3 regions of the Streptomyces sp. NPDC050732 genome follow, and region 3 is predicted to be linked to each of the others. Evidence: predicted binding sites of a transcription regulator. Region 3 holds the regulator's gene; each other region holds the start of a gene.
What was found. The regulator HrcA, encoded in region 3, represses chaperone genes, less so after heat shock. The targets are predictions, from matches to a motif close to TTNGCACTCNGNNNNNCNGAGTGCNAA.
Positions count from the first base shown of each region.

Region 1: a site for HrcA is predicted at 1,595-1,621, ahead of groES (co-chaperone GroES). Genes of this name have one in related genera too.
Region 2: a site for HrcA is predicted at 1,282-1,308, ahead of groL (chaperonin GroEL). Genes of this name have one in related genera too.

Region 1 is NZ_JBFAHP010000020.1:144,010-147,283, forward strand. Features, by position in the region: gene AB0H82_RS20160 (methyltransferase domain-containing protein) at 1-207, opposite strand, end outside; gene AB0H82_RS20165 (polysaccharide deacetylase family protein) at 290-1,216, shown strand; gene groES (co-chaperone GroES) at 1,768-2,076, shown strand; gene groL (chaperonin GroEL) at 2,190-3,274, shown strand, end outside.
Region 2 is NZ_JBFAHP010000018.1:1,706-4,979, reverse strand. Features, by position in the region: gene thrC (threonine synthase) at 1-100, shown strand, start outside; gene AB0H82_RS17960 (MoaD/ThiS family protein) at 220-495, shown strand; gene AB0H82_RS17955 (cold-shock protein) at 915-1,118, shown strand; gene groL (chaperonin GroEL) at 1,441-3,066, shown strand; gene AB0H82_RS17945 (hypothetical protein) at 3,170-3,274, opposite strand, start outside.
Region 3 is NZ_JBFAHP010000026.1:46,758-50,031, reverse strand. Features, by position in the region: gene AB0H82_RS23450 (DUF3097 domain-containing protein) at 1-160, opposite strand, end outside; gene AB0H82_RS23445 (MBL fold metallo-hydrolase) at 196-930, opposite strand; gene hrcA (heat-inducible transcriptional repressor HrcA) at 1,086-2,102, shown strand; gene dnaJ (molecular chaperone DnaJ) at 2,103-3,242, shown strand.

The DNA of each region.
Region 1 (3,274 bases), on a different contig from region 3:
CTGCGCGATGGCGGCGGAGACCAGGGGCGCCGGGTGCGTGCGGCGCAGCCGGGTGGCGGCGGCGAGCTCCTGCGCGGGCTCGACGTCCCGCACCTCGTCGAGCAGGGCCAGGCCCTCATCGGTGCGCAGGGCGGCGAAGGCGGCGAGGGGGTCGCCGAGGTCGGTCTCGTGGCCGCTCGGCGTGTTCGGGTCGTTCACCCGCCCCATTGTGGGCCAGTCGGTGGATGGTGCGCGGCCGGTGGCGGTGTCGAACCCTCGCTACGGCCGTGAGCTGGGAGGATCCGGCGCCATGCAACTAGTACGACAAAAGGAAGAATCCGCCAGAAGACGGAAGAATCAGGCGCGTGCCCTGGTGGCCGCCCTGTCCGTCGCGGCGATCGCCTCGGGCTGCGTCTCCGGAGACGGCTCCGACGGCGTGCGACCCGCCCACGGCCAGCAGCCGCTCAAGGCCCCGCCCGCCCGCGCCCTCGACTCCTACGCCAGGAAACTCGCCACCGTCCAGTTGGCACGGGCCGCGGCGGCCAAGCGCTGGGGCCTGGCCAAGACCCCGCTCCCGGCACCCGCGCCGCCCAGGACCAAGCCGCGGATCACCACCCGCAAGGGCTTCGAGGTCGAGGGGCAGAAGAGCCTGCCGCCGGTCTTCACGACCATCCCCACCAAGCAGAAGGTCGTCTTCCTGACCATCGACGACGGCGCCGAGAAGGACCCCGCGCTGCTGAGGATGATGAGCGACCTGCGGATCCCGTACACCGCGTTCCTCAGCGACTACCTCGTCAAGGAGGACTACGCCTACTTCAAGAAGATGCAGTCCCGCGGCGTCGTCCTGAACAACCACACCCTCAACCACCCCTACATGCCCGGACTTTCGTACGAGGAGCAGCGCCGCGAGATCTGCGGCATGCAGGACACCATCCGGAAGCGCTACGGCAAACGCCCCGAACTCTTCCGCCCGCCGTACGGCAACTACAACGTGGACACCCTGCGCGCCGCCAAGTCCTGCGGCATCAAGGCGGTGCCCCTCTGGGCGTCGGAGGCCTTCGCCGACCACATGGAGTGGCGCGAGTGGGACAAGGACCTGCACCCCGGCGACATCATCCTCACGCATTTCCGGGGCCGTGAGGACTGGAAGGGCACCATGCCCGACATGGTCCGCCGGGTCATGAAGACCGTCACCAACAAGGGGTACGCGGTGGCCAGGCTGGAGGACTACCTGTGACCCCGCGGGCGCGAGCACGCCGCCGCCTCCTCGCCGGGGCCCTCCTGTGCGGAGCACTCGCGCCCGCACTGCTCACGGGCTGCGCGGAATCGGTGGACCCGATCGAACGCCTGGGCAGAAAGGCAGCGGAAAAGCTCCCCTCGCGCAAGCCCACGGCCACGGGAGGGCCGGACGCCCACCGCTGTGGGCAGGCGTTCCGCTGGGGGTCCCCCCAGGCCTTTGAGGCACTGGGGGAGGAACGGGTGGGCACAGCCCCCGTCGCCGGTCCACAGGAATCGAAGCGTCCCCGTGTCGCCGAGGGGGAACCCCGGACAACCGCAACCCGTTGCCCCGAAGGGGTGCCCGAACCCCCACTCCGCTGAAGCCCGGCGCAGCCGATTGGCACTCCGCTTGACCGAGTGCTAACCCGCGTCCTAGTCTCGCTTCTGGCACTCCCCACTGGAGAGTGCCAACAGCGACGGGCAGGTCCGGCACCCGCGACGACGGATCCACCTGGTCGCCACACCTCAGACTCTTAACCCCGTGAGATCTCCGAAGGGGGAGACCGGATCGTGACGACCGCCAGCTCCAAGGTTGCCATCAAGCCGCTTGAGGACCGCATTGTGGTCCAGCCGCTCGACGCCGAGCAGACCACGGCCTCCGGCCTGGTCATTCCGGACACCGCGAAGGAGAAGCCCCAGGAGGGCGCCGTCCTCGCCGTGGGCCCGGGCCGCTTCGAGAACGGCGAGCGCCTGCCGCTCGACGTGAAGGTCGGCGATGTCGTGCTGTACAGCAAGTACGGCGGCACCGAGGTGAAGTACAACGGTGACGAGTACCTCGTCCTCTCGGCCCGCGACGTGCTCGCGATCGTCGAGAAGTAATTCACCCAGCAGATTTGCTTTCTGAGCTGCGCCCCTGGTCACCCCGCTGATTGCCGGGCGGCGAGGGGCGTAGTTCGTTACAACCGAGTTTTCGAGAGGGCTGAATCGCTCCCATGGCGAAGATCCTGAAGTTCGACGAGGACGCCCGTCGCGCCCTTGAGCGCGGCGTCAACAAGCTTGCCGACACGGTCAAGGTGACGATCGGCCCCCGCGGCCGCAACGTCGTCATCGACAAGAAGTTCGGCGCCCCGACCATCACCAACGACGGCGTGACCATCGCCCGCGAGGTAGAGGTCGACGACCCGTACGAGAACCTCGGCGCCCAGCTGGTGAAGGAGGTGGCGACCAAGACCAACGACATCGCGGGTGACGGCACCACCACCGCCACCGTGCTCGCCCAGGCCCTGGTCAAGGAAGGCCTGCGCAACGTCGCCGCCGGCGCCTCCCCGGCCGCCCTGAAGAAGGGCATCGACGCCGCCGTCGCGGCCGTCTCCGAGGAGCTCCTCGCCACCGCCCGTCCGATCGACGACAAGGCCGACATCGCGGCCGTCGCCGGTCTGTCGGCCCAGGACCCGCAGGTCGGCGAGCTCATCGCCGAGGCGATGGACAAGGTCGGCAAGGACGGTGTCATCACCGTCGAGGAGTCCAACACCTTCGGCCTGGAGCTCGACTTCACCGAGGGCATGGCCTTCGACAAGGGCTACCTGTCGCCGTACATGGTGTCCGACCAGGAGCGTATGGAGGCCGTCCTCGACGACCCGTACATCCTGATCCACCAGGGCAAGATCTCGTCGATCCAGGACCTCCTGCCGCTGCTTGAGAAGGTCATCCAGGCCAACTCCTCGAAGCCGCTCCTGATCATCGCCGAGGACGTCGAGGGCGAGGCCCTGTCGACCCTGGTCGTGAACAAGATCCGCGGCACCTTCAACGCCGTCGCGGTGAAGGCCCCCGGCTTCGGCGACCGCCGCAAGGCGATGCTCGGCGACATGGCCACCCTCACCGGTGCCACCGTCATCGCCGAGGAGGTCGGCCTCAAGCTCGACCAGGTCGGCCTGGACGTGCTCGGCACCGCCCGCCGCGTCACCATCACCAAGGACGACACCACGATCGTCGACGGCGGCGGCAACAAGGCCGACGCCGACGCCCGCGTCGCCCAGATCAAGGCCGAGATCGAGGCCACGGACTCCGACTGGGACCG
Region 2 (3,274 bases), on a different contig from region 3:
CGGTCTGAAGACGCTTGACGCTGTTGCCGAGACGTCTCAGGCGACGGCGACGATCAAGCCGAGCCTCGACGCGTTCCGTGCCGCGGGGCTCGCCGACTAGTCGCCGTAGGGCCCGCGGTCCGCTGTCGACCGCGGGTCGTGGTCCGTCCTCGCGCAGTTCCCCGCGCCCCTGGAGGGGCGCGCCACCTGATCGCCCCCTGAATCACCGAGGTGAACTCCATGAGCGTCAACGTCCGTATCCCCACCATTCTGCGCACCTACACCGGCGGCAAGGCCGAGGTCGCCGCCGAGGGGGCGAACCTGGGTGAGGTCATCGCCGACCTGGAGAAGAACCACACCGGGATCGCCGCCCGCGTCCTGGACGACCAGGGCAAGCTGCGCCGCTTCGTCAACGTGTACGTGAACGACGACGACGTCCGCTTCGAGCAGGGCCTGGAGACGGCCACGCCGGACGGCGCGGGCGTCTCGATCATTCCCGCCGTCGCCGGCGGCTGAACTTTCCGCAAGCACCCTGCGTCATTCGAATTGCCCCCTCCGCGAGAGAAACGGAGGGGGCAATTCAGCTTGGTTGAGCGCGGTACAGTTGGGAAGCGTGCTTCGCCGTGAGTGCCGAGTGCATATACGAAGTCGGCCCGGAGCCGACAAGAAGTAGCCAAAGCGCACTGCCCATTCGAGCCTTATGTGCCTTTTGCCTGGCCCGACTTGCCCTGAATTCCGGTGAATTCTCCGCATATTACCGATCGGGCGCGCCCAGAATTCTCGTCCGATTGACCTGTTGCAGACGGCAGTTGGACAGATACATTCAGCGGCGGTCGACGCGTTCCGGCGCACACCCCCAACCAGTGGGGGGTGAGGTCTGACCCGGGTCCGCGAAGTGCGGTCCTGTGCAAGGGCCAGTAATAGGGGAGTTAGGCATGGCTCAGGGCACCGTCAAGTGGTTCAACGCGGAGAAGGGGTACGGCTTCATCGCGGTCGACGGTGGTGCGGATGTTTTCGTCCACTACAGCGCGATCCAGATGGACGGCTACCGCACCCTTGAAGAAGGTCAGCGAGTCGAGTTCGAGATCTCGCAGGGCCAGAAGGGTCCGCAGGCGGACATGGTCAAGCTCGCCGTCTAGCTCGGCGCGATCGACCACCGAAGCAAGCATCGCGAGGGGCTCGTATCCCACCTGGGGTACGGGCCCCTCGTGTGCGTCCGCGCCTGCGTCCGTGCTCCCGCGCGCGGGGTGGATCTGGCGGGAGCACCTTGCACTCGTGGGGGTCGAGTGCTAATCATTGGGCTTAGCACTCTCCCAGTGAGAGTGACAGAACTTGGATCGGGTCGGTGAGGTCCGCAGGCCGCGTGGGGCAAGGAACCACACGGCAAGCAGTCCGTCCGTCGCGGGCACCAGCACGGTCCGTTTGCTTGCTTTTCCACCCCGTCCGGGAGGACCACTTCACATGGCCAAGATCATCGCGTTCGACGAGGAGGCACGGCGCGGCCTCGAGCGCGGCATGAACCAGCTCGCCGACGCCGTCAAGGTGACCCTGGGCCCCAAGGGTCGCAACGTCGTCCTCGAGAAGAAGTGGGGCGCCCCCACGATCACCAACGATGGTGTTTCCATCGCCAAGGAGATCGAGCTCGAGGACCCGTACGAGAAGATCGGCGCCGAGCTGGTCAAGGAGGTCGCGAAGAAGACGGACGACGTCGCCGGTGACGGCACGACGACCGCGACCGTCCTGGCCCAGGCCCTGGTGCGCGAGGGTCTGCGCAACGTGGCCGCCGGCGCCAACCCGATGGCTCTGAAGCGCGGCATCGAGAAGGCCGTCGAGGCGGTCTCCGGCGCCCTCCTTGAGCAGGCGAAGGATGTCGAGACCAAGGAGCAGATCGCTTCGACGGCCTCCATCTCCGCCGCCGACACCCAGATCGGCGAGCTCATCGCCGAGGCCATGGACAAGGTCGGCAAGGAAGGCGTCATCACCGTCGAGGAGTCCCAGACCTTCGGTCTGGAGCTGGAGCTCACCGAGGGTATGCGCTTCGACAAGGGCTACATCTCGGCGTACTTCGCCACCGACATGGAGCGTATGGAGGCGTCGCTCGACGACCCGTACATCCTGATCGTCAACTCCAAGATCTCCAACGTGAAGGACCTCCTTCCGCTCCTGGAGAAGGTCATGCAGTCGGGCAAGCCGCTGCTGATCATCGCGGAGGACGTCGAGGGCGAGGCGCTGTCCACGCTCGTCGTCAACAAGATCCGTGGCACCTTCAAGTCCGTCGCCGTCAAGGCCCCGGGCTTCGGTGACCGCCGCAAGGCCATGCTCGGCGACATCGCCATCCTCACCGGTGGCACCGTCATCTCCGAGGAGGTCGGCCTCAAGCTGGAGAACGCCGGTCTCGACCTGCTCGGCCGCGCCCGCAAGGTCGTCATCACCAAGGACGAGACGACCATCGTCGACGGTGCCGGTGACAGCGACCAGGTCCAGGGCCGCGTCAACCAGATCCGCGCCGAGATCGAGAACAGCGACTCGGACTACGACCGCGAGAAGCTCCAGGAGCGCCTGGCGAAGCTCGCGGGCGGCGTGGCCGTCATCAAGGCCGGTGCCGCGACCGAGGTCGAGCTCAAGGAGCGCAAGCACCGCATCGAGGACGCCGTTCGCAACGCGAAGGCGGCCGTCGAGGAGGGCATCGTCGCCGGTGGTGGCGTGGCCCTGCTGCAGGCCTCCCAGGTCTTCGAGAAGCTGGAGCTGGACGGCGACGAGGCCACCGGTGCCGCCGCTGTGAAGCTGGCCCTTGAGGCCCCGCTGAAGCAGATCGCGGTCAACGCCGGCCTTGAGGGCGGTGTCGTCGTCGAGAAGGTGCGCAACCTGACCGTCGGCCACGGCCTGAACGCCGCGACCGGTGAGTACGTCGACATGATCGCCGAGGGCATCCTCGACCCGGCGAAGGTGACGCGCTCTGCCCTGCAGAACGCCGCCTCCATCGCTGCGCTGTTCCTCACCACCGAGGCCGTCATCGCCGACAAGCCGGAGAAGGCGGGCGCTGCCCCGGCCGGCGGCGGCATGCCGGGCGGTGACATGGACTTCTGATCGACCTCTGGTTGATCACTGTCCTCACGTACCGAGGGCGGCACCCCTTCTCAGGAAGAGGTGCCGCCCTCGGGCGTTTCCCGGACTTCCCGGGCTTCCCGGGTTACGGCAGGCGGTCCAGGATCCAGCTGCAGAGTTCCTCGGTCACGAGGGTGTGGCCCTCGTTCCGGGAGGCGCAGAGGAATTCGTCCAGCTCGCTCTCCTCCTC
Region 3 (3,274 bases):
GCGTCACCGTCGGGCCCTGCGCCGTCTTCTCGCAGCGGATCACCGCCCCGCAGAAACCGGTGCTGAGCTCCTCGACCACGAGGCCGGCGTCCGCCGCCACCTCCGGTAGGGGCTTCGGCTTCTTCCAAGGGGGCGTGAGGTCGGCGGAGTACTGGCGCATTCTGGTGACGATAGGAAGAGCGGGGGCGGGTTTGGTCACGACACGCCGAAACGGGCCGCCAGTGTGGCGCGTTGGGCTCGGACAAATGCCGCATTCACCGTCGCGCCGTGTCCGGGGACGTACAGCGCGTCCTCGCCGCCCAGATCCAGGAGGCGGTCCAGCGCCGCCGGCCACCGCTTCGGCACCGCGTCCGGGCCCGCCTGCGGTTCGCCCGACTCCTCGACGAGGTCGCCGCAGAAGACGATCTCCGGTCCGCCGTCGGTGCCGGGGACGAGGACCGCCAGGTCGTGGCCCGAGTGGCCGGGGCCGATGTTCGCGAGCAGCACCTGGACGCCGCCCAGGTCGAGCGTCCACTCCCCGCACACCAGGTGGTGCGGGTGGACCAGGAGGTCGGCCGCCTCCGCCGCCGCGTCCGGGTCCAGGCCGTGGCGTACCGCGTCCTCCCGCAGCTCTTCGCGGCCCTTGGTGAAGACCGCGTCGATGCCCGCCGCCCCGTACACCTCCACACCCGCGAAGGCGGCCCCGCCGAGGACGTGGTCGAAGTGCGGGTGGGTGAGCGCGAGGTGGGTGACTCTGCGGCCGCCGCCGAGGAGCTGCCGGGCCTGGGTGCGCAGGGCCGCACCCTCCGCGAGGCTCGCCCCGGCCTCGATCATGAGGGCCGCGTCGTCCCCGACGACCAGCCCCGCCGTGCAGTCCCAGACGGGCAGGCGGCGCCGCCCCACGCGCGGTGCGAGCCGCTCCCAGCCCGCCGCTTCCCATGCCGGCGTCACGTTCATACGGTGACGCTATCCGCACGCGCGGTGTTCGGCAGCCGCTGTCTTGCCGGGGCCGTACCCGACGGCCGTACACTGACCCTTTGAAAGGCTGGCACTCGCCCGCGGTGAGTGCCAGGCGGGGCTCACAAAGACAGCTGGAGGTGTGCGCGATGCTCAATGAACGCAGGCTCGAAGTGCTGCGCGCCATCGTCCACGACTATGTGGGGACGGAGGAGCCCGTCGGCTCGAAGGCGCTCACCGAGCGGCACCGTCTGGGAGTCTCCCCGGCCACCGTCCGCAACGACATGGCGGCGCTGGAGGAGGAAGGGTTCATCGCCCAGCCCCACACCAGCGCGGGGCGCATCCCGACCGACAAGGGCTACCGCCTCTTCGTCGACAAGCTCGCCGGCGTCAAGCCGATGACCGCGCCCGAGCGTCGCGCCATCCAGAATTTCCTCGACGGTGCCGTGGACCTCGACGACGTCGTGGGGCGTACGGTTCGGCTGCTCGCGCAGCTGACCCGGCAGGTCGCCGTCGTGCAGTACCCGTCGCTCACCAGGTCGACGGTGCGGCACGTGGAGCTTCTCTCGCTGGCTCCGGCCCGGCTCATGCTCGTACTGATCACGGACACGGGACGGGTCGAGCAGCGCATGATCGACTGCCCGGCGCCGTTCGGCGAGAGCGCGCTCGCGGATCTGCGGGCCCGGCTGAACAGCAGGGTCGCGGGGCGGCGGTTCGCGGATGTGCCACAGTTGGTGCAGGACCTGCCCGAGGCTTTCGAGACCGAGGACCGCGGCACGGTCGCGACGGTCCTCTCCACCCTCCTCGAAACGCTCGTGGAGGAGACCGAAGAACGGCTGATGATCGGCGGCACCGCCAATCTCACCCGCTTCGGACATGACTTTCCCCTCACCATCCGGCCCGTTCTCGAAGCCCTTGAGGAGCAGGTCGTGCTCCTCAAGTTGCTTGGTGAGGTGCAGGATTCGGGCATGGCCGTACGGATCGGTCACGAGAACGCCCATGAGGGGCTCAGCTCCACGTCCGTGGTCTCGGTCGGCTACGGTTCGGGAAGCGAGGCAGTCGCCAAACTCGGCGTGGTCGGACCGACCCGCATGGACTATCCGGGAACGATGGGAGCAGTACGCGCAGTGGCACGTTACGTCGGACAGATCCTGGCGGAGTCGTAAGTGGCCACGGACTACTACGCCGTACTCGGCGTGCGCCGCGACGCTTCCCAGGACGAGATCAAGAAGGCCTTCCGGAGGCTGGCGCGTGAGCTTCACCCGGATGTGAATCCGGATCCGAAGACTCAGGAGCGCTTCAAGGAGATCAACGCCGCGTACGAGGTGTTGTCGGACCCGCAGAAGAAGCAGGTCTACGACCTCGGCGGCGACCCCCTGTCCCAGGCGGGCGGCGGCGGAGGCGCGGGCGGTTTCGGCGCCGGTGGCTTCGGCAACTTCTCCGACATCATGGACGCGTTCTTCGGGACGGCGTCGCAGCGTGGCCCCCGGTCGCGCACGCGCCGCGGCCAGGACGCCATGATCCGTCTGGAGATCGACCTCGAAGAGGCCGCTTTCGGGACCACCAAGGACATTCAGGTCGACACGGCTGTGGTGTGTACGACCTGTAGCGGTGAGGGTGCCGCGCCCGGGACGTCCGCCCAGACCTGTGACATGTGTCGCGGTCGCGGTGAGGTGTCGCAGGTCACGCGGTCCTTCCTCGGACAGGTCATGACGTCGCGGCCCTGCCCGCAGTGCCAGGGCTTCGGCACCGTGGTGCCGACGCCGTGCCCGGAGTGCGCGGGCGACGGGCGGATCCGCTCGCGCCGGACGCTGACGGTCAAGATCCCGGCCGGCGTCGACAACGGCACGCGGATCCAGCTTGCCGGTGAGGGCGAGGTCGGGCCCGGTGGCGGCCCCGCCGGCGACCTCTACGTCGAGATCCACGAGCTGCCGCACGCCGTCTTCCAGCGGCGCGGCGACGACCTGCACTGCACGGTGACGATCCCGATGACCGCGGCGTCGCTCGGCACGAAGGTGCCGCTGGAGACGCTGGACGGCCTGGAGGAGATCGACATCCGGCCCGGCACGCAGTCGGGGCAGTCCGTCCCGCTGCACGGGCGCGGCATCACGCACCTGCGCGGTGGCGGCCGCGGTGACCTCATCGTGCACGTCGAGGTCCTCACGCCGACGAAGCTCGACCCCGAGCAGGAGCGGCTGCTGCGCGAGCTGGCGCAGCTGCGCGGTGAGGAGCGGCCCACGGGGCAGTTCCAGCCGGGGCAGCAGGGTCTGTTCTCCCGCCTCAAGGACGCGTTCAACGGGCGGTAGCGCCTTGAGCGGTGCGCGTTGTTCGTCGTCTG